4 regions of the Undibacterium sp. SXout20W genome follow, and region 1 is predicted to be linked to each of the others. Evidence: predicted binding sites of a transcription regulator. Region 1 holds the regulator's gene; each other region holds the start of a gene.
The links. The regulator sigma-54, encoded in region 1, starts transcription at its own class of promoters, with help from an activator protein. The targets are predictions, from matches to a motif close to TGGCANGNAANCTGCTTT.
Positions count from the first base shown of each region.

Region 2: ACO0K1_RS07130 (PEP-CTERM sorting domain-containing protein) is a predicted target of sigma-54. The motif match lies at 4,087-4,104, and genes of this name have one in related genera.
Region 3: glnA (type I glutamate--ammonia ligase) is a predicted target of sigma-54. The motif match lies at 1,298-1,315, and genes of this name have one in related genera.
Region 4: ACO0K1_RS12030 (PEP-CTERM sorting domain-containing protein) is a predicted target of sigma-54. The motif match lies at 2,003-2,020, and genes of this name have one in related genera.

Region 1 is NZ_JBMPPH010000002.1:50,076-56,004, reverse strand. It holds gene lptA (lipopolysaccharide transport periplasmic protein LptA) at 26-592, shown strand; gene lptB (LPS export ABC transporter ATP-binding protein) at 614-1,378, shown strand; gene ACO0K1_RS01910 (RNA polymerase factor sigma-54) at 1,390-2,874, shown strand; gene hpf (ribosome hibernation-promoting factor, HPF/YfiA family) at 2,984-3,328, shown strand; gene ACO0K1_RS01900 (enoyl-CoA hydratase/isomerase family protein) at 3,491-4,585, shown strand; gene ACO0K1_RS01895 (ABC transporter ATP-binding protein) at 4,813-5,541, opposite strand; gene ACO0K1_RS01890 (ABC transporter permease subunit) at 5,552-5,929, opposite strand, start outside.
Region 2 is NZ_JBMPPH010000009.1:36,186-42,114, forward strand. It holds gene ACO0K1_RS07115 (pyridoxal-dependent decarboxylase, exosortase A system-associated) at 1-264, shown strand, start outside; gene ACO0K1_RS07120 (hypothetical protein) at 317-2,458, shown strand; gene ACO0K1_RS07125 (polysaccharide pyruvyl transferase family protein) at 2,478-3,779, shown strand; gene ACO0K1_RS07130 (PEP-CTERM sorting domain-containing protein) at 4,161-4,745, shown strand; gene ACO0K1_RS07135 (glycosyltransferase family 2 protein) at 5,088-5,929, opposite strand, start outside.
Region 3 is NZ_JBMPPH010000057.1:9,859-15,787, forward strand. It holds gene ACO0K1_RS18420 (bifunctional diguanylate cyclase/phosphodiesterase) at 1-684, opposite strand, end outside; gene glnA (type I glutamate--ammonia ligase) at 1,452-2,867, shown strand; gene ACO0K1_RS18430 (DUF4124 domain-containing protein) at 3,002-3,502, shown strand; gene glnL (nitrogen regulation protein NR(II)) at 3,584-4,657, shown strand; gene ntrC (nitrogen regulation protein NR(I)) at 4,739-5,929, shown strand, end outside.
Region 4 is NZ_JBMPPH010000021.1:5,855-11,783, forward strand. It holds gene gluQRS (tRNA glutamyl-Q(34) synthetase GluQRS) at 1-334, shown strand, start outside; gene ACO0K1_RS12020 (hypothetical protein) at 408-1,034, opposite strand; gene ACO0K1_RS12025 (GNAT family N-acetyltransferase) at 1,071-1,643, opposite strand; gene ACO0K1_RS12030 (PEP-CTERM sorting domain-containing protein) at 2,063-2,671, shown strand; tRNA gene ACO0K1_RS12035 (tRNA-Arg) at 3,039-3,113, opposite strand; gene ACO0K1_RS12040 (substrate-binding periplasmic protein) at 3,676-4,407, shown strand; gene ACO0K1_RS12045 (ATP-binding cassette domain-containing protein) at 4,607-5,929, shown strand, end outside.

The sequences.
Region 1 (5,929 bases):
CAGACAAAAATTTAGAAAGTACATCATGCGCCTGACTCTCAATTCATCACTTCAAATTGTGAGCTCCATCCTGTTTGTGGGCCTGGGCTCATCGTTCGTTTTGCCTGCGTACGCAGAAAAAGCAGATAGCCAGAAAGAAATGGTTATTGAAGCAGAACATTTGACCAGCGATGGAAAATCGAACATCACAACGGCCACTGGCGATGTCCTGATTACCAAGGGAACACTCACCGTCAGAGCAGAACGGGCAATTGCGAGCAAAACACCAGATGAATTCCAACATGTGAAGTTCTTCAATAAGCCCGGCACCAAAGTCACTTTTCGTCAAAAACGGGACGGCGGCTCGAATCTTTGGGTAGAGGGCGAAGCTGAACGCGCCGAATATGACGAAAAAACAGAATTTGTAAAATTCATTGGTAACGCTAAAGTTCGCTATCTCGACGGTAAAAAAGTGACTGACGAACAAGAGGGCGAATACCTCTCGTATGACAGTAAAAATGATATTTTTGTCGGCACTAACGCAAGCAATGGTGCCGCCGTCTCTGGTGGTGGCAGAATTCGCTTAACCATCCAACCCAAAACCGATAAATAAAAGCGACTTAAGCAAACTAAGATGCAAACCAATAACTCTCAAAATATTAGCACGCTAGTGGTTAAAGGCCTTAAGAAACGCTACGGTGCGCGGCAGGTTGTCAGAGATGTCTCTCTGTCGGTCAAAAGTGGCGAGGTGGTTGGTTTGCTCGGCCCCAATGGCGCTGGAAAAACGACCTCGTTTTATATGATCGTTGGCCTTGTTGCATCTGATGATGGACGTATCAGTATTGACGGTACGCCAATGTCTGGTTTAGCGATCCATGAGCGCGCTGTACTGGGCTTATCTTATCTCCCCCAGGAAGCCTCTGTATTTAGAAAACTAACCGTCGAAGAAAATATTCGGGCAGTTTTAGAGCTACAAAAAGATAATAACAAAAAGTATTTATCTAGCGACGAAATTCAACGTCGGCTCGATGCGTTACTCGCCGATTTACAAATTGAAAAAATTCGTGAAAGCCAGGCCTTATCTTTATCTGGTGGTGAACGGCGCCGTGTTGAAATCGCCAGGGCGCTAGCAACTAATCCACGTTTTGTTTTATTAGATGAACCATTTGCCGGTGTCGATCCGATCGCCGTGATTGAAATTCAACGGATTGTTCGCTTCCTCAAAGAACGTGGTATTGGCGTCTTGATTACGGATCACAATGTGCGTGAAACCCTGGGTATTTGTGATCATGCCTACATCATCAATCAAGGTGCCGTTTTAGCAAGCGGAAAACCAGAAGAAATCATTGAAAATGAATCAGTGCGCCGGGTTTACCTTGGAGAGCATTTCCGCATGTGACGGAAAATATCATGAAGCAAAGTCTCCAGCTACGCACCTCCCAACATTTGGCGCTCACGCCACAATTACAACAATCGATACGGCTGTTGCAATTGTCGACTCTGGAATTACATCAGGAGCTGGAAAGCTTATTGATTGAAAATCCGTTATTAGAGCGTGTGGACGACCCGATGGATAATGCAGTTCGCCTTTTGGCTGACGGCGCAATCAATAGCGCCAGCTCAACGCCTGATGCTGGCATGGAAGTATCAAATGGCCAGGATAATCTCAACAATGGAGCAGAATCACCGTCAGACAACGAATTTACCGTCAATGACAGTGTCAGCGCCAACGAAGAGGAATGGAGCTTCAACGAGGCGCCCAATGGCCAATACAATGCCGAAGATGATGACGGACATCGGCAGTTAGAGGCTGCCCACATCGGCCTGCGCGAGCATTTACTCGAACAGATGCGGCTAAGTTTGCGCGAACCGCGTGACCTGGCTCTGGTGGAATTAATCATCGATGCGCTTAATGATGATGGTTATATGACGGAAACTTTAGAAGAAATTCATGCTGGTCTGCCCATCGATCTGAGCGTTGAACTTGAAGAATTACAGTTCGCGCTGTCGATGCTACAGAGTTTTGATCCGGCCGGTGTCGGCGCCAGAAGCCCATCAGAATGTCTGGCATTGCAGATCAAGCGTTTGCCACATATTCCGTTTGTGACCCGCCGTCTCGCATTGAATATTGTTGAAAATCAATTAAATTTATTTGCGCAACGCGACTTCACGAAATTAAAGAAAATTTTTGACTGTGATGACGAAGATTTGCGCGAAGCACAAATTGTTATACGAACATGTAAACCACGGCCAGGTAGCGACTTTGCGAAAACCAGTTCTGATTATGTTGTGCCTGACGTCATCGTTAAAAAAACGGCTGACGGTTGGCAAGTAGTGCTCAATCAGGATGTCATGCCTAAACTACGTGTCAGCAGTATGTATGCGAATCTGATGCGGCAACATCGTGGCGAAAGTGGGCTTAGTTCGCAGTTACAGGAAGCACGCTGGTTAATCAAAAACATGCGGCAACGCTTTGAGACAATTTTGCGCGTTGCACAAGCGATAGTAGAAAGACAGCGTAATTTTTTTACGCATGGTGCTGTCGCGATGCGCCCCCTTGTTTTGCGCGAAATAGCTGATACACTAGGATTACACGAGAGCACCATTTCTCGTGTTACGACCCAAAAATACATGTTGACCCCACATGGCATGTTTGAGTTAAAGTATTTTTTCGGCAGCCATGTCGCGACGGAAACCGGGGGGGAAGCATCGTCCACCGCGATACGAGCACTCATCAAGCAGTTGATAGGAGCAGAAGACCAGAAAAGCCCACTCTCTGACAGTAAAATCGCAGACATGCTGGGTGAACAAGGCATGGTAATTGCACGACGTACCGTCGCCAAATACCGCGAAGCCCTGAAAATCCCACCAGTGAGTATGCGTAAATCTTTGTAACATCGTCCTTGTATTTACGGTTTAAATTGCTATATATGATTTAGCTCAAAACATTTCTAATGAAACGAGCTTATCGTTATAGCAAGCAACATTACCATAGGAGCACAGTATGAATCTCACCATCAGTGGACATCACGTCGAAGTAACTCCTGCAATTCGCGAATACGTACATACCAAGCTGGAACGAGTCCGGCGTCACTTCGATCAGGTCATTGATATTGCCGTCATCTTGACGGTAGACAAGCTCCGGGAGAAAGAGAAACGTCACAAAGCCGATATTAATCTGCACATTAGCGGAAAAGATATTCATGTTGAAAGTCTGGCACATGATTTATATGCAGCTATCGATGCACTGGTAGACAAACTGGATCGTCAAGTGATTAAACACAAAGACAAAATCCAGGAACACCACCACGATGCCATCAAACACATGCCAGATCCGGCTTCGGCATAATTGCCACCTCCTGATTTATCAGGAACACTAAAACAAGGACGCTCTATAGCGTCCTTTTTTATTTGTTTCAGGATCAAAACTTTGCATTTCTAAAAGTCGTGACGACAACTCAAGTGAAGCATAAAATAGATGCTTCAACACGATCATTTTATTGGTACTCCTATGAGCGAATTCGTCGTCACCTCAGTTAAAAATCATATTGGCTTCATCACACTCGACCGCCCCAAAGCACTCAACTCTTTATCACTCGATATGGTACGTGCCATCACTGCCAGCTTGCTACTATGGCGTGACGATGACGATGTTCGCGCTGTGTTCGTTCACAGCAGTAGCGAAAAAGCATTTTGTGCAGGTGGTGACATCCGATTTTTTTATGATGTTGGCACTGCGACACCAAAAGGTGATAGTGCGCTGTTGGAAGATTTTTTTACTGAAGAATATGCACTTAATCATTTAATTCATTTTTATCCAAAACCGTATATTTCCCTGATGAATGGGGTTGTTATGGGGGGTGGCATGGGCATCGCACAAGCTGGGCCTGATTGTTCATTACGAATCGTTACCGAGCGCACTAAAATGGCAATGCCTGAAGTCAATATTGGTTTATTTCCAGATGTGGGTGGCGGCTACTTTTTGTCTCATACACCAGGACAAATCGGCACCTATTTAGGCTTAACAGGCGACATCATCGGTGCTGCCGATGCACTCTATGCGGGTCTGGCGGATGTGTTTATTCCAACATCTGAAATCCCTGCCCTGATAGACTTCCTAGGTAATAACGAAGCGGCAGATCTGCGTAAAGCAATTCACGAATTTGCATGTCCTTATGCAGCACAGGTTGAGCCTTCGCATAGCAAACTTGCTACACAGCGTGCCGAGATTGATACACTATTTTTTGGCGATAGCGCTAAGGACATCACTCAAAGGCTCGAAGAGAGCGATAGCGCCTTTGCTCAGACCACTCTGGCAACGATGGCTAAACCCTCGCCTTTACTCATCAGTGTCACTTTGGAACAACTGCGGCGCAGCGCTAGCATGTCGGTCTCAGATTGCCTTCGCATGGAAAGAACGATGGTGCGCCACTGTTTCAAACATGGTGAGGTTTTAGAAGGTGTACGTGCTTTGGTCGTCGACAAAGACAATCAACCGCAGTGGTCTCCAGCCAATTTATCGGACGTCACGCGCGAGATGGTATTGGACTTCTTCTCACCCGTATGGCCAGCATACGCCCACCCATTGCGCTCGTTAATCGGATAAGCAGATAAGCGGTTGAGCGGTTGAGCGGGTAAACGGGTCATTGAGTTATAGCATCATGCCTGTATGAATTGACATTGGTCGTTAATACCAAATCAGTCATCGGGTTAGCGGTTGCGCTAACCCTTACCTTCAGTGACACGACGACGTAGCGACATAAACTAAAGAAGGAACGATTGTTCCATTCCCGCCGCCAACAAGCGGGAACGCTACCGCAAGATGCCAGAACATCAATGCTGCGCATTTCCTCCCAGATACGCCGCCTTCACTGCCGGATCATTCTGCAAACTCGCCGCCGGTCCATGAACTGAAATCCGCCCATTCTCCAGCACATAACCGTAATCAGCAACCGCCAACGCGGCAGCGGCAAACTGCTCGACCAGCAACATCGTCATGCCTTCTTGTTTGAGACGCTGAATAATCCGGAACACTTCATCCACCAGAATCGGCGCCAATCCCATTGACGGCTCATCGAGCAAAATCACTTCCGGATTTAACATGACCGCACGTGCCATCGCCAGCATTTGCTGTTCACCACCCGACAAGGTACCAGCAAGCTGATCACGACGTTCACGCAAGCGAGGAAACAACTCCATCGCCTTTTGTAAATCCGTGTCGATATCGCCACGGCTACGCGCGCCTGTAAAACGAGGAAATGCACCGAGCAATAAATTGTCTTTGACCGACATCGTGGCAAACACCCGTCGACCTTCTGGCGAATGGGCCAGACCAGCGCGGGCAATTTTGTGCGAATCAAGTCCGGTAATGTCTTGCCCTCCAAGATGGACGCTGCCTTCTTTCGGCTTTAACATGCCCGAAATCGCGCGCATCGTTGTCGTTTTTCCTGCACCGTTCGAACCAATCAGCGTCACCACTTTGCCTTTTGGAACAGACAAAGAAATACCATGCAATACCTGCACTTTACCGTACGCGGCGTGTAAATTTGAAATCTCTAACATATGGTTCTCCTTACGCCGTTGCTACTGGATGGGCTGTGCCACTCAACTCTTCGCTGACGCTTCCGCCAAGGTAAGCCTCAATCACTTTTGGATCCGCCTGGACTTCGGCTGGCTTGCCTTCACAGATTTTTTGACCGAAATCGAGAACCGTGACAGTATCGCAAAGCGACATGACCACGTCCATATGATGCTCAATCAGAATAATCGTGATGCCGTGTTCGCGGATTTTACGAATGATAGCGATCAGCTCTTTAATGTCCGGCGCTGTCAGACCCGCGGCAGGCTCATCAAGCAATAGCAATTGTGGATTCAAGCCTAAAGCGCGACCAATTTCCAGCAAACGTTGCTTACCGTAAGGAAGATTCCGTGCCTCTTCATTAGCCAGATC
Region 2 (5,929 bases), on a different contig from region 1:
TTGGCAGCATCAGGAAACCTGGGTCAGGTAATTCGAAAAAATTATCCCGTTCTTGTTGGCAATAAAATAAATAAAGATGCTGACCAGTTGGCAACTGTTGTAGGACCTTTGTGTTCACCGCTAGATTTGCTTGCGGACAACATGTTTTTGGCGCATGCTGAGGTTGGTGACCTGATTGTAGTGTTTCAATCAGGGGCTTATGGAGCAAGTGCCAGTCCGATGAACTTCTTGTCGCGTTCACCAGTTGCTGAGGTTCTGATTTAGTCAGCGTAGCACATTGATATCGATCTAAACTTTCTTCAACGTGGGGATGAACATGTTCTACAAATCGTTAGTGTTATTCATACTGGCATCATTAATTAATTTTTTTATAAATGATCCATCTTATGCCCAAACTAGCAAACCGCGGAGCTTGGCGGTTTCTGGTGTGTTGGGTTCTGTATCTCAGTCTGTACCAATTACAACAGTCAAAATTCAGCAAGCAATGCTCTCAGGTCTGAGTAATGGCTCTGCTGCTGGCGTACCCGTCACATTCGGTCAGGTATTTGCTCAGGGAGACGTGCCTAATTCTTCGTCACTTAGTGCTACGCTACAGGATGGTACTCCCGTTGTCTTGCAGGTGGATAAAAAGGCAACACATCCAGATGGATCGATGCGACATGCCGTCATAACAGCGGTTGTTCCCCTTGATCGATATGGTAAAAATTCATTACTGTTAAGCCGCAATTCTGCCCCCGCAAATTTGAATACTGGGGTTGATCCTACGGTACTTCTGAATGATGGATTTAAAGCAAATGTCCAGATATTAATTAATGGAGAAACCTATATTGCATCGGCAGATGACTTATTGCGTAGCACTAGCAAACCATTTCTTTGGTTGTCAGGACCGTTAGTCAACGAATGGCAGGTTTCCGCACCACTAAAAACTGCGTCGGGGAAAGTTCACCCACAACTTTCAGCACGTTTTGCCATTCGCTCATATACGGGCTTGCACAGTGCGAGAGTAGATGTAGCGCTGGAAAATGATTGGGCGTATGCTCCCGCTCCGCAAAATATTACCTATCATCTCGCCGTAACGGTTGGTGGGCAAACCGTGTATTCGAAGTCTTCTTTACAGCACTATCATCATTCACGTTGGCGCAAAACTTTCTGGTGGGGTAACAACAATAATGTTGCTATTGCACACGATACGGCATATTTGATTTCGACCAAGGCCGTGCCAAATTACGACCAAACCGTGCAAATATCTCCCTCTTCAATTCAGAGTATGGCAACACAGTTTTCTGGTGCCGCCGCCGATATCATGGGGAATGGACTCGCCGTCCAATATATGCCTACGACGGGTGGTCGTAACGATATTGGCCTTTTACCTGGTTGGGCAGTAAGTTACTTACTTAGCATGAACGATACCGCCAAAAAAGTGACATTAGGAACGGCAGATATGTCAGGCAGTTGGTCGATGCACTATCGTAACCAGAATACGGATCGTCCGGTTAGCCTGATTGATTTTCCGTATATGACCTTGCTGGGGCGTCCGGGAGATACCTACAACCCGCAAACGAAGAAAAATGAAGCGTTTCCTGTGTGCGGAGGCGATTGCACGACACCATTCGAAGCCGACTCTGCTCATGAACCTGCATTAGCGTATTTGCCTTATTTAGTGACCGGTGACTACTATTATTTGGAGGAGCTTCAGTTTTGGACCATGTATGATCTGTTTCAGAGCAATCCCGGATATCGTAACAACGTTAAGGGATTGTTTCACTCAACGCAAGTCAGAGCTCAGGCATGGACGTTACGCGATCTGAGTTATGCGGCATACATAACACCAGATGCAGATATGTTTAAATCCCAATTTGCACAATTTTTGTCAGATAATTTAGATTGGTATAATGCCTCGCATCAACCGAACGGAAGTCAGCCTAATATTTTTGGCGCATTAGTTGATGGGGATGCTCGCCAATATGTGAACCTGACATCGATTGCACCATGGCAGGATGATTTTTTCACTTCTGCAGTAGGTCGCGCGGTGGAGCTGGGTTTCGATAAAGCTAAGCCACTGTTGGCTTGGAAAGCACAATTTCCAGTAAAAAGAATGATCGATCCAGGATATTGCTGGATTGGCGCTTCGGTTTATACGTTCCAAGTGACGAACCAGAATGGTGGTCCGTTTTTTACCGATATGTCGACGGCATACTTGGCAAGCAATCCACCGGCAATGACATCGACGCCGTGTGATAGCCAAGCGATGGCAGCTTCACTTGGCTTAAATCTGCATGAAATGGTTGGTTATTCGAGCTCTGCGCTCGGATACCCCTCTAATTTGCAACCAGCCTTAGCATTGAGTGCTAATTCTGGCATTACAGGCGCAAAGCAAGCGTGGGCGCTATTTAATGCCAGAGCAATTAAACCGGATTACTCTGGTGCTCCGCAGTTTGCTATAGTCCCACGAAACTGAAAATGAATTTTTTAAATCGATGAATGATCCAGAACATGCTGACATCCCAGGTCGCACCAATAGAGCAACTGATGCCAGCATGGTTATTCATTTGCATGTCGCGATTCCCTCGGTTAAAGAAGATCGGGTCATTCATTCATCTTTTTTTGAAACATTAAAAAAAGCAGTACATCGCATACTCGATTGGTCTCGTTGGCTCCTGCATCGCAAATTCCAATTTAAGAGTCATAATTACGCGCAAAGGGAATACAGTAATCGAGGTGATATTGCCATTAAATTGGTTATAAAAGAGCTATTGCAAGCACAGTTTTCCGGTGTTGAGTTGATTTTTAGCGAATCTGAGTGGGGCAAATTAAGTGAAACTGCCGTCAGACGAATTAATGAACATTCCTCACTGTTTGTCATCGCCGGTGGAGGATACTGGGTCTTCAATAAGTCGAAAAAAATCAGCCCGGCATTTCTGGCAGATTTGCCTTATTTCAATCAAGTAAAATGCCCATTGGTTGTGTTTGGTTCTGGTGTAAACTTTAATATGCCGGAAGCAGATTCGTCCATTGATGTGGATATTGATCCACAGCTACGTGCAGCGCTATTAGATTTTGATCGCCGAGTTGATTTGTTCGCTGTTCGTTGTCGCTCATCGTTTAATTTTTTTCAATCCTTAGGCTTGCAGAATGCCCGATTGCTCTGTGATCCAGCCGTATTCAAATCAATGTCCGGGGAATTTCCTAAACACAAAAATAATGTGCTATCGATAGGCCTCAATTTTGCATTTCATGGCAAATTTGTTGAGAGTTTGTTAGCGAGGAACATCCTGATTTACATCGAATTTCTCAAAATCGTTAGTCAGCACTTTAAAGCTAAATTTTATTATTTCATTCATTCAGATGAGGAATTTTTGGTTGCAAAAATCCTTCAATCTGCAGGTGTTAAATTAACCGTGGTAGATGTTTCCGCCAATGATCTGGCTAATGCTTATCGCCAAGTGGATGTGCTGATTTGTCAGATGATGCATTCTAATATTTTGAGTTTTTGTGCTGGTGTGCCAGCGCTCAATATTGCTTACGATTCGAAAAATATCGGATTTAATGATTTGATTGGAATGCAGGAATTTTGTGTTAGTGCCCATCTAGTGACTGTGGAAAGTCTGGTTGAAAAAATGACCAAATTGATTCAATCTCGCACGACACTCAGTCAAAATATTGCTACAAAAAAGGCTACGCTCGCCATAGAAATGCAGAATTTCATGCGTGATTTAGGCGATATTGTGGCAAATTATCCGAACAACGCGAGTAAGTTGGCAAAGCTTGCTGGAAGTTAAAATATAGTGCTAAAAGACACTAATGTTAGTTTTAACACAGAACAATGCAAAGTAGCGGAGAGCGCTAAGCCAAGGCGTTGATCAGCTTGAAAATGTTATTTCGAGGGGTATTTGGATAGATGTATGCATATCCAATGGTTCATTTTCGCGGAAGTGCCAGACATTTTTTTTCCATAGAAAAGTATAAATATTACGTTACGAAAAGAGTATTTTTTTGAGAAATTCTTTTTGTCAGATTTTTTTACACAATACCCTTAAAAATTCCAGAAATGTTTTTAACTCATTGATTTTAAATAGTTTTAATTTCTGGCACACTAGTTGCTTATATAGTTGTGTAATGAAAATTTCATTGAATTTTTAACTTAACTTTGTGGATGAAAAATGAAAGCATTTAAATTTTTATCTTTGATTGCTGCAAGCGTTGCAGTTTTATCATGTATTTCGGTTCAAGCGTCATCCCTGAGTAGCGAAGACGGTACAGATGCAAACGGAACTGTCATTAATCTTACAAGCCAAAACGTCAAAGGCGGAAATCTGATGCCGCAGAATGTTTCTGGCTTCAATGGCGCTACACGTCCAGGTGGCGTAGTCGGTAATTGGTTGGCAGGGCAGCCAGGATCCAATGCAGTTTTAAGCTTGGTCAATATCGCTAATGGCATTTATGGTTATTCAGACGTTAGTTTCTTATGGGGAACGCCTGATGACTATAATACATTGATCGTTACGCAGAAAAACGGTGCTAAAACAACGTTGTCTTCTGGTATGTTTGATTGGACAGCAAACGGCTATGTAAATATCAAAGAAAGTGGCTCACCAATTGTTTCACTGACTTTTGAATCAACTAGCCCATCTTTTGAAGCTGCAAACTTCGAGGGTACAGTAGTTCCAGAGCCAACTTCCATCGCTTTGCTTGCTCTTGGTTTACTTGGTTTGACTGCAATTCGCCGTAAATCAAACAACATGTAATTTGTTTCCTGCAAAAAAAGCCCGCTTTGTGCGGGCTTTTTTCATTTTGTGGCAGTGAATGCAGGTCATAGCGCGATGCGTCGCATTGGCATGTGTCATAGTTTGAATCGTTCGGGTTAAATTGATTACACTAGGGCTGTGGCAAGGGTACATTGAATTCGACTTGCTCGTTGTAAAAGTAACTTGGTAAACAAGTAATGATGGGCTAATAGCGGTGGGAGACGCTTAGGCAATCTTTAATGTTTATATAATCCTCTTTAAGGTAGTATTACTTTGAAAATAACACTACCTTACTCATCACTGTTGGCTGTCGCCTTCTAAACCCGTCTAAGGGTTTGTCCATTATTTTTCTCTGGAAAAAGCTGCCATAAACAATGCGCGTGAAATATATAAAAGACTTTTTAAGGGGAGAGTACCTTTGGAAAATGCCATTAAGAAAAGAGGTATGCTAGCCAGGAATTTCCCTGAAAAGAAAAGATTACAACCAGTTTGAAAAGAATGTTGGCCACGAATACTTCTGATTTCAACCTTTGATAATTTATCCTTTTGTTCGACGAGGTGTTTTTCAAGCATAGGAAAAACGATCGAATGTGATAGCACCTGGTGGCGCTTCATTAAGCTCCCCTTGCTATCGTAATAATGAACCAAGATATCTTTCAAAATCTGGACTTTACCACGCAACGCAAGCTTGATCCAAAGATCTAAGTCCTCGCCGACTTGAAGCTTTTCATCAAATCCGCCCAACTCCAGTACTAATTTTCTATAGGTAAGGACGGTTGGGGTTGGCAGAAAATTATAAATTAACAGCGTTTTCCATGAGTCATTTCCCTCAACTGGTGGCCGATTGATATGCCCCACTTTGAGGAATTCACCGGACTCAGAAACCATTCTACTATTGCAAGAAATCAAACTGATTGAATTATCAGATTTCAATTCTGCTATTTGTTTTGATAGTTTTCCTTCAAGCCAGATATCATCAGCGTCGAGAAACGCTAAATATTTTCCTCGTGATGACTGGATGCCAACATTACGTGCCGCCGATACGCCGCAGTTCGTTGGCAATTTTAGTACACGAATGACTGGATGAGTCAGAGCTAATTCATTACATAAATCATATGTCTGGTCAGAACTTCCATCATCAATAATGATGATTTCAATCGAACTAATGTTCTGTCGTATGACCG
Region 3 (5,929 bases), on a different contig from region 1:
GACATCCAGATACCAGACGGCATTTGGTAGCTGCAGGACTTGCCGGACGGTGTTGTGATTTTCGAAATGCTGACTTTTTTCGATGCTTTGCCTTTTTTCCGTGGTGGGATCGTAACGCCATAGTTCATATTCGTGGCCACGTTGTGCGAGCACTTGCAGTTCTGAGTCTTTGAGTATGCTGTCAAGTGATATGACAACAGATACCATTCCCCAAAAATGTTCTTGATCAGTGCCAGTTTTGAGAAAGATCGGCAAGCGACCGATGATTCCCATCGTCCCCCGCCCAAGTAACAGGGGGCCCGCCAAGCTGAGTTGTTTGGTCTCTTTGGCGAGCAGAGCTTCAGTTTTTCGCTTAGGGTCTGTGAGTAAATTGATGCCGAGGCCAATTTTGCGCCATTCCCCGGGTACAACGGCACTGGTAATGCCATCAGGAGCTAGATATAAAGCCGATATGCCAGGGTGATAGGCGAGTAAATGGCTGGCAAAGGCATCGAAATTATCAACTTGACCATCTCGCTCCTTGATGAGTGCTGCGACTGCATAGGTGGCTGAAATTGCGTGTCCGATTTTGTCGCCTATTGCATGCATTTGCATAGTCGCTAACTCAGTGGTCGATAGATGATCTTCTATGACCTCGCTTCTCTCCAGACGAATAATGAGTGAGACACCAATCGAAATTGCCACGAAGAAAGTCCAAATCGCGCAGAGATGGGAATTGAAAGAAAATCTTCTTGAGATAGGTGGCATGCGAGGTCCATTCAATTTCGGATTGGCGGAGGAAGTGACATTCCGACGTTACGCATTTCTTGTTGCCTTATGCAACTTAAGCAAAGCGAAATTACGAAGGGGAAAGATAGCTAGTTGATAAATGAGAGTCAATCTCATTTGCCCCTAATCAGCATAGAATATGATCCGCATCAATCAATTGTTAATCGCTCATTTTAAAATGAATAAAATACAAACTAAATTATCATATAGTAATCATTTGTTCAGGGATTCATGGTTTCAGATGTTGACTGTCTGGCGGATGATAAATATCAGCTGTGAATCGGCTTCCAGATTTAAAGTAGTGCGTCATTTTTGATTGCATTGAGAAAAATTATTGCGAATGCACCAAAAGAAGGATTTTTAATCACAGTAAAAAAATACGCATTAATTTGGTGCAAATAATTTTTTCTCACCAAAATGGTGCTATCAAATTTTAGGCGAACGCGAATTAATTGTTCTAAATGCAATTAATGTATCTTTGGAAGTCAGTTTTTGTATAAATTTATTTGTTTTTGGTAGAACTAGAAGGTGGCATAGTTTCTGCTATGATTGGTAATTGAGTTTAGCCGACGCATGAAATTTGAGGGGTGAAGAGTGATGCACTCGTTTCCTTGGATTGATAAGGCTGGCATAGTGCTCAGCATTTTCCGAATTTATTTTTTGCTCTATTTGAGGAGTTTCACATGGCAATGACAGCCGCAGAAGTCTTGAAAATGGCGAAAGACAACGAAGTTAAGTTCGTTGATTTTCGCTTTGCTGATACCCGAGGCAAAGAACAGCACGTAACTGTTCCAATTTCCCAATTCGACATTGATAAATTCGAATCTGGACACGCATTCGACGGCTCTTCCATCGCTGGTTGGAAGGGAATTGAAGCGTCCGATATGTTGCTGATGCCCGATCCAAACACTGCGAACATCGATCCTTTCATGGAAGAAACTACATTGTTTATGCAATGTGACGTGATCGAGCCATCCGATGGTAAAGGATATGACCGTGATCCACGTTCCATCGCAAAACGTGCAGAAGCGTATCTGAAATCCTCTGGTATCGGTGACACAGCTTACTTCGGTCCAGAACCAGAATTCTTCATTTTCGACGGCGTTCGCTGGAAAATCGATATGTCTGGCTGCTTCGTGAAGATCGATTCCGAAGAAGCTTCCTGGACAACAGGCGAAAAACTCGAAGGCGGCAACACTGGTCACCGTCCAACTGTCAAAGGCGGCTACTTCCCAGTTCCACCAGTTGATAGTTTCCAGGACATGCGTTCTGAAATGTGCCTGATTCTGGAATCCCTGGGCATTCCAGTTGAAGTGCATCACCATGAAGTTGCTGGCGCTGGTCAAAATGAAATCGGCACCAAGTTCTCTACATTGGTTGAGCGCGCTGACTGGACACAAAATCTGAAATATGTTGTTTGGAACGTAGCACATACCTACGGTAAAACAGCGACTTTCATGCCTAAACCTATCGTTGGCGATAACGGTTCAGGTATGCACGTTCACCAATCAATCTGGAAAGATGGCAAAAACCTGTTCGCAGGCGACGGCTATGCTGGCTTGTCTGAATTTGCTTTGTACTACATCGGCGGTATCATCAAGCATGCTAAAGCATTGAATGCGATCACTAACCCAGGTACTAACTCTTACAAGCGTTTGGTTCCAGGTTACGAAGCACCAGTGAAATTGGCTTACTCTGCACGTAACCGTTCTGCTTCTATCCGTATTCCTTATGTTGCAAATCCAAAAGGCCGTCGCGTTGAAGCACGTTTCCCAGATCCACTGGCAAATCCATACCTGTGCTTCTCTGCATTAATGATGGCTGGTCTGGACGGCGTACAAAACAAGATTCACCCAGGTGAAGCCGCAACAAAAGATTTGTACCACCTGCCACCAGAAGAAGATGCATTGATCCCAACAGTATGTTCTTCTTTGGAAGAAGCGTTGGACGCGTTGAATAAAGACCGTGAGTTCCTGACACGCGGTGGTGTATTTAGCGACAGTATGATTGATGCTTACATCGAGCTGAAAATGCAAGATGTACAACGTATGCGTATGACTACGCATCCTGTTGAGTTCGACATGTATTACTCTCTGTAATTCAGAGATTATCAAAAAAGCGGGGTAATCCCCGCTTTTTTTGGTTTACGCTTTTGTTACATCTGGTAAGCTAGAATTGTGCGCTGCCCTTGCTTCGCATACACTATCAATCTATTTGTGACTACTGATTGAATATGACTCGACTATTGACTCGATTATTGACTGGCATCATTCCCTTCATCGCGTTACAAAGCGTGGCATATGCGCAGACCGAGGTGTACCTTTGCGTCGATGCAAATGGTAGGAAAGAATACAAAAATACCGGCGCGACCAAAGGTTGTAGTAAAGTTGAATTACAAGGGATTACCGTTGTTCCCGCGCCGGTGTTGCCTCCTTCTGCCAAGAAAAGCCAAGGAAAGTCAGCGTCAAGTCCAGCAGATTTTCCGAAAGTGGATGATTACACACAAAAATCCAGGGATTCGGATCGCAAGCAAATTTTGCAAGACGAGTTAAAAGCTGAGCAAAAGAAATTGAATGATCTCAAAAAAGACTATAACAACGGCGAACCAGAGCGACTAGGTAGTGAGCGAAACTACGCTAAATACCAAGAGCGAACAGCTGGAATGAAGGATGACATCAGCCGGACAGAGAAAAATATTGAAGCCCTGCAGCGTGAATTAAATAACTTGAAATAAATTTGGCGCATGTCAATGATCATTTCAGGCATGATGTTTGCGTAAAGGTCGCTATGGGCGGCCTTTTATTTTGGGACTATGTTGAAAACTCCTCTTACCTCGTTTGCCGGACTTGATTTACTCACGTCGGCAGTCATTGTTCTCGATAGTGAAAGCGGTATTACCTTTGCTAATGCTGCTGCTGAGAGCTTACTTGATAGCTCTCTAAAAGCATTAACCCATCAGAAGTTAAGTGAATTATTTCTGAATGCGGATGAATTGATGTCTGTTTTCGATCAGGCTGTCGCGCACCAATTTGCGGACAAACGCCAGGATCTGACCTTAGAACGGCAAGGACGAGAGCCGCTGCATGTTCATAGCATTGTCACTGCGTTAGATAATCCTGACTTGCCTGTTTTAATTGAATTTCGTGAAAATGTTCAACAGCTTAAACTTGATCGCGAAGAGCGTATGCTCGATCAAAACAAAGCGAATAAAGAACTCATACGCAATTTGGCACATGAAATTAAAAATCCGCTGGGGGGAATTCGTGGTGCAGCGCAATTGCTGGAGTTGGAGTTACCCGAGCGTCAACTTAGAGAGTTGCGCGAATATACACAGGTTATTATAAAAGAAGCGGATCGTTTGCAAACCTTGGTCGATCGCTTACTTGCGCCGCATCGGCTCCCGCACATTGTTGGTGATGTCAATATCCATGAAGTGTGTGAGCGGGTAAGAAGTTTGATTGTGGCTGAATTTCCGCAAGGCCTTACGATTCATCGTGATTATGACCTATCGATCCCAGAGTTTCGCGGTGACAAAGAACAGTTAATTCAATCCGTTCTCAATATTGCCCACAATGCAGCGCAAGCCTTGCACGAGCGAATTCATCAGGGCGATGCATCATTAACGTTCAAAACCCGAGTAGTTCGTCAGATTACGGTGGCAAAGGTGCGTTACAGGCTGGCATTAGACTTGCATATCATTGATAACGGACCTGGAATTCCGCCGGAAATCCGCAATCGTATCTTTTATCCCTTGGTATCCGGGAGAGATGGCGGGAGCGGATTGGGGCTGACGTTAGCGCAAACCTTCGTCGATCAACACATGGGGGTAATTGAATGCGAAAGTCGGCCGGGTTGTACTGATTTCAGAATTCTGATCCCGCTTCCTTAATGCAAGAAAGCGAAATATATGTGGGGTACCAAAAGTGCCATCCTTCATCGCAATGTTGAAACCTGAGACTAAGATAACGATATGAAACCAATTTGGATAGTGGATGACGATGATTCAATACGTTGGGTTATTGAAAAAGCATTGGCCAGAGAAAATCTGATCACTAAAAGTTTTACCAATGCGCGCGATGCTATGTTGGCATTGCAGACCGAGTCGCCGCAGGTATTGGTTTCGGATATTCGCATGCATGGCGCATCTGGACTTGAATTATTGCAAACGGTGAAGGCCAAACACCCAGGTTTGCCAGTGATTATCATGACGGCATTCTCTGATCTGGATTCTGCCGTTGCTGCGTTCCAAGGTGGTGCGTTTGAATATCTGGCAAAACCCTTCGATCTGGATAAGGCGGTCGAACTGATACGCCGTGCTCTGGATGAAAGTTTGCGCGAGGCCAATGTAGAACAAACAATTTCTGAAACACCTGAAATTTTGGGACAGGCGCCTGCGATGCAGGATGTCTTCCGGGCAATTGGTCGTTTGTCGCAATCGAACGTAACAGTTCTCATTACTGGTGAATCAGGTAGTGGTAAAGAATTGGTTGCGCGCGCGCTGCATAAACACAGCCCAAGATCAAGTCAGCCATTTATTGCTTTAAATACGGCCGCGATCCCTAAAGATCTATTGGAGTCCGAGTTGTTTGGACACGAGCGTGGTGCATTTACTGGCGCGCAAACCATGCGACGTGGACGCTTTGAACAAGCAGAAGGCGGCACCCTGTTCCTGGATGAAATTGGTGATATGCCATTTGATTTACAAACCAGATTACTACGTGTTTTGTCGGACGGCCATTTTTATCGCGTCGGTGGACATCAGCCAATGAAGGCGAATGTGAGGGTCATTGCAGCCACGCATCAAAACCTCGAGTCCCGTGTGAAGGATGGGCTGTTTCGTGAAGATCTTTATCATCGCCTTAATGTCATACGTTTGCGCTTGCCCAGCTTACGTGAGCGCCGCGAAGATATTCCTTTGCTTGCTAAATTTTTCCTGGCACAAAGTGCTAAGCAACTCGGTGTAGACGCCAAACGTCTGTCTGATTCAGCAATGGTATTTTTGTCAGGCATGGATTTCCCAGGAAATGTCAGACAACTAGAGAATTTATGTAATTGGATTACAGTGATGGCCCCCGGGCAAACGGTCGAGATTCTCGATCTGCCGCAAGATATGCTCCCCGCGGCCAACATCGCTGCCTCTCCAAATGCGACAAATGCTTCA
Region 4 (5,929 bases), on a different contig from region 1:
TGCTGTTGTTGTTGATGATGCAGAACAAGGGATGACCGATATCGTCCGTGGTGCCGATCTGCTCGACTCCACTGCACGGCAGATTTATCTTCAGCAGGTCTTGGGCTTGCCGGGCGTGCGGTACCTGCACGTGCCGGTGGTCAACAACGATCTCGGCGAAAAACTCTCCAAGCAAACAGGGGCGTTAGCTTTTGATCGTGGCGACAATGATCTACTGCACGATGCTTTGCTCCCAGCCGCGCATTTTCTGCAATTGCCAGTGAGCACCCATTGCACGACGATCAGCGATTTTTGGAGAGAGGCGACGACGCTTTGGCGTCAAAAGAGGCTTTAACGCGCGATCAAGATCACATAATGTGACGGCGAGCTGAGCAAGGCGCAACATCAGCTCGCGTCGTTAGTGAGGCTTATTTTTGATACAGCGGTTTAAAACTTTCCGGCGGTTGATTACGTGCCGTGGAAGAAACCGGTCCCTTTGTGCTGGTCACAAAGGCAAACTTGGACTCATCAATTTCATTGAGCTTTAAAAATGCCAGATGATAGTAAAATTTGAGTGGGTTGTCGGACGAGAACATGTAATACACGCCCATTGCATTACCGGCCTCTGTTTTAATCAAAGCGTTTGCTGCACCTGTCAATGCCAACTGGCGTGCCAAGGATGTTTGCAAGGCTTTTTGGTCCTCTGCTGGCATGTCGTTAAAATTAATAGTCTGATCAAACACCTCCGTGGGCAACACTGAGTAGCCTTTCGGGGATTGAGCAACACAAATGGTCCGTGTGCCATTGACCACCAAAAATGGCTTCAAGCGATCACTATTACGTGTGACCACCGTCGACGCAGTGCCTGCATCTCTGACCATTTTTAAGAACGCCGCGGCACTGGTGGGGAGACATTTATTCGCAAATTCTTGCGCCAGCTCCGAAATCGTCGACACGCTATTAAAGGTGCTGCTAATGACAATATCTTCTGCCGATGCTGAGAACGGAAAAACTGCCCATAACACCGCTAACATTGCCGTACGCTTGAATACCATCACTACCCCTTTTATTTTTTAATTAAACAACAGAAGTTACTTCGGTGCGTATTTCCACTCACGACGCAACAAACCAAATAATGCGGTATCCGATAACACGCCATCCACGATCCAGCGTTCCCGAAGATACCCCTCCTTCACAAATCCCAATCGCTCAAGGCACGCCATCGACGCGGTATTACGTGGGTCGACATCCGCTTCAACACGATTCAGATGGAGATGATCAAATCCATAATTCAGTAATGCAATCAATGCCTCGTGCATGTAGCCTTGCCCCCAATAATTCGTGTCCATGCTGTAACCAACCTCAGCATGGCGACATTGCTCATCAAATTTAAACAGACAACAATCACCAATAAAGCGATCAGCGTCACCCAGCGTTAATGCCAAGCGCAAAAACTGCCTATCCTTCATCCCAGTATCAGTTCGCGCCAATGAAGTGTGTGCAGTTTCAACTGAGCTCCAGACTGGCGTACTTCCATATCGCATCACTTTGGGATCAGAATAAACCGCGAACATATTCTCTGCATCCGAAGTCCGCAAAGGACGCAAACGCAAACGACGTGTTGTCAGTTGGATTTGTGCAAAATCAAGTGGAACTTCTCTCATCAATATCTTCAATCGTAAATAATGTCGTTTAGCAGACGGATTCTGACCATCGACCGACGCACGTTCAAGAACTCAATTGGTTTCTGAAGTTTAAAGCAGCACAAAATATTATAATAAAATCATAAAATTGAATAGGCACGGTATTGGGTCTTCATTGCCTGCTTTTCGATCATCATGTACGGATCACCACCAGCTTCTCGCCAACCTGCGAGGCAAGATACAAACTCGTAGGCACCCTAAAATCAGCGCCCGCCCCCCCAAAAAAACGCCCACATTATTTTGTCGATATCTTTTACGTATTACAGCCATATTTACCAACAAATCAATACAACTCATTGATTTTCATATATAAAATAATTTGGCACACAATTTGCTTAAGAACTCAGTTAGCAAATTTAGAAACAATTAGAAAGATAATTATGAAAAAACTTACACTTGCTTTGTTGATTTCTGGCAGCTTAGTCTCGTCAATGGCTAATGCCACTGTCGTGAACTCACTGGTCAATGTCGACAACACTTTCAACATTTACATCAGCACAAACGATTCGACCCTTGGAACCTTGTTCAGTGCAGGCAATAGTTGGCCGACAACTTACGCTGGCAGCACGAGCCTGAGCAGCGGCGTAACCAATTACCTGCATTTAGTTGCTGTAAATCAAGGTGGTCCTGGTGGCTTTCTGGGTGAGTTCACACTGAGTGATGCAAATTTTGCGTTCGCCAATGGAACACAAACCTTATTGACTGGCGACGCTGGTTGGAAACAAAATTTGACTGGATTTGGCAACGCTTATAACCCAACTGTCAATGAAGGCGTCAATGGCGTGGGACCATGGGGTACACGTGGCGGTTACAGCGTTCAACCGACATGGGTATGGAACTACGTTAGCAACGGCAGCAGCGACTATAATACCGTGTATTTTTCTGCTGCAATTAATGCTGCCGGAAATGACGTTCCTGAGCCAGCATCTATGGCTTTGCTCGGATTGGGTCTGGCTGGTTTGAGCGTTATGCGTCGCAAGGCCAAATAAGTCGAAAACGATTTGCAAGGAAATAAAAGGGAACTTCGGTTCCCTTTTATTTCCTGTGACTATAAATTATTCGACCAGACTTTTACAAGAACACCAAGCATTCATTTCCTTGCTATCGTACTGGTCGACATGTCAAGTTTGAACTTTTGCGCATATTTGGTAATGTATAACGAATGTGTCGCTGAGCGCGATGATGCGAGTTTTTGACATTATATTGAGAGCTAATCTTTGGCAATACCTTCTCAGGTGCCATTGATTTGACGGCGTCGCATGCTCAGACTGTGGCTGATTGAAGCAAAATTACCGTCGACCATAACAATAAGAAATGAGTTTAGACCCTGCAAAACGAACTGATACAGCTACTAGCTGGTCCCGCCGGCGGGAATCGAACCCACATCTTACGCTTAGGAGGCATACGTTCTATCCATTGAACTACGGCGAGACACGGTGCGAACATACTTAACAGCTGTTCAACAAGCCCGCCATCTTACCTGAGGGAAGCAGAACAATCAAATCAACGCTCAGATACACCGATTGATATTCAGCTTACAGCAAGGAAAATAATTAATTCAGCACTTGGATACGCTGATTTATTTTTCAGCTTCCAGCAAAGGCAATCATTTATTTACGCAAGCTCGAACAAAATTTCAACAACGACGCTACAGCAAAAATTGCTAAGAAAAAATTGATTCCGCTGATCAATATTACAGGAAATTAACACGACATTTAGTGATGTTTTTAGAATCACTAAAAATAAAAAAAACCAGCAGAAGTTGATTGCGAAAAAATTCAAATCGCCTATCCTGAATCAATAAGCGAGCATCTGCCTGCTTCAATTTACAGTTTCTATTCAGTTTCAACTTCTGCCAGACCTCTGACGTCACAACACTTCGATTTAACTGCAAAACATTCTTCCAAACCAACTAAGTCAAGATACTTTTCAACAGATAAAAAGCAATTACTCAAAATCAGTTTTGCATTCAAATTTAAATATTGGAGGCAATATGCACTTGTTACGATCTAAAGTCATTGCGTTAACTTGTTTGTTTTTTTGCGCAAGCCAGACCACGCTATCTGCCGCTGAAACACTGGTCACTGAAGACAACCCGCCATTTAACATCGTCAATTTTAAAACCGGTGAAATCACGGGCATTGCAACGGAGAAAGTCCAGGAATTAATGCGACGTGCTGACGAAAAATATACGATATCTGCCTATCCGTGGTCACGGGCGGTGCAGATGACACAAAATAATTCTGATACTTGTGCCTTTTCTACGACCCGTACTCCCGGGCGTGAAAATCTTTACAAATGGATAGGCCCACTCATTAAAAATAACTGGGTGATTTTTGCCCGTGCAGATGACACGCGGCACCCTAAAAATATTGATGATTTACGAACTTACGTTATTGGTAGTTATCGCAACGACGCAAAGGCAGAGTATTTTTCTTTAAAAGGCATAGACACTGATCTGGCAAATGCCGATGCTGATAATCCACGTAAATTAATCGCTGGCCGGTTCGATTTTTGGGCTAGCGGAGAATTACATGGAATGGAGCTACTTAAACAACAAGGACTGACAAAATTGATTGTTCCTCTATTCACATTTAATCAAGTTGACATGTATTTGGCGTGTAACCTGAGTATGGCTCAAGAAAAAGTCGATAAATGGAACATGATTTTGAAGAATATGGAAAAAGACGGTACAAGCAGTGCCATAGAGAAGAAATATAAATAAATCCATGTAGCGGATCTCCCCAATATATTGTGGCAAAATTAACAATTCCTGCACCGAAGGGAAGTCCGCCGCCCTATTTCCACAGATTTATCTACCCATCGACAGAACAGCGGACGTCGAATGCGAGCTGGTCTCGCGTACAATACGGGTTTTCTCCAATTTAGTCCTGCGCTTTAATGCGCTGACCTCACAGGTATTTATGGCAGTTATCTCATTAAGCGATGCCCAATTGGCATTTGGTCACGTTGCTCTGCTCGATCATGCAGAGTTTTCTATTGAAGCAGACGAACGCGTAGGCTTGATTGGTCGCAACGGAACTGGCAAATCGTCGCTGCTCAAAATTATCGCGCGCACTTCAAAAATTGACGATGGGCTTTTGGTCATGCAACAAGGCATCAAAATTGCCTACGTCGAACAAGAACCACAATTTTCACAAGACTTATCAGTTTTTGATGCGGTTGCCTCAGGACTTGGTGAGTTGCCTGCGTTGTTACTGGAATACGAAGAATTAACCGGGCAGTTTGGTGGCGATAACGACGATGCACTGATGGAACGCATGCACGACATTCAGGTCAAGCTCGATGCGGCAGATGCCTGGAGTCTGAATAACAAAGTTGAAACCACACTCGACAAACTCAATCTGGCCAAAGATGCCATCATGGGTACCTTATCTGGTGGTATGAAGAAACGCGTGGCGCTGGCTTGCGCGCTGGTGAGTGCACCAGATGTCTTGCTGCTTGATGAACCAACCAACCATCTGGATTTTTCCTCGATTCAATGGCTGGAAGGATTATTAAAGGATTTCAAAGGTAGCGTACTGTTTATTACCCATGATCGTAGCTTTCTCGACAACGTAGCGACGCGTATTATCGAGCTCGATCGAGGTAAATTGACCTCATTCCCCGGGAATTTTACGACTTACCAAACTCGTAAAGAAGAACAACTGGAAATCGAAGAAGTTGAAAATGCGAAATTCGATAAATTCCTGGCGCAGGAAGAAATCTGGATACGCAAAGGTGTCAAGGCTCGCCGTGTACGTGATGAAGGACGCGTCAAGCGCTTAGAACAATTGCGAGTGCAACGGAGCGCCCGACGCGAACAACAAGGCCAGGTAAAACTTGATGTATCGTCAGGTGAGCGCTCAGGAAAAATCGTCGCCGAGATGGAAAATATCAGCAAATCTTTTGGCGACAAAGTGATTGTGCGCGATTTCTCCAGCATTATTTTACGCGGTGATAAAGTCGGCTTAATTGGTCAGAACGGTGCGGGTAAGACGACCTTACTGAAAATGATTTTAGGTGAGGACCAGCCAGACAGCGGCACCATTAAGCAAGGCAGCAAATTGCAAATCGCTTATTTCGATCAGATGCGTGCGCAGCTCAATGAAGAAGCCAGCCTCGCAGACACGATCGCACCAGGTAGTGATTGGGTAGAAGTCAACGGTCAACGTAAGCACGTGATGTCTTATCTTGGTGATTTTTTGTTTGCCCCTGAACGTGCCCGTTCACCGGTAAAGTCCTTG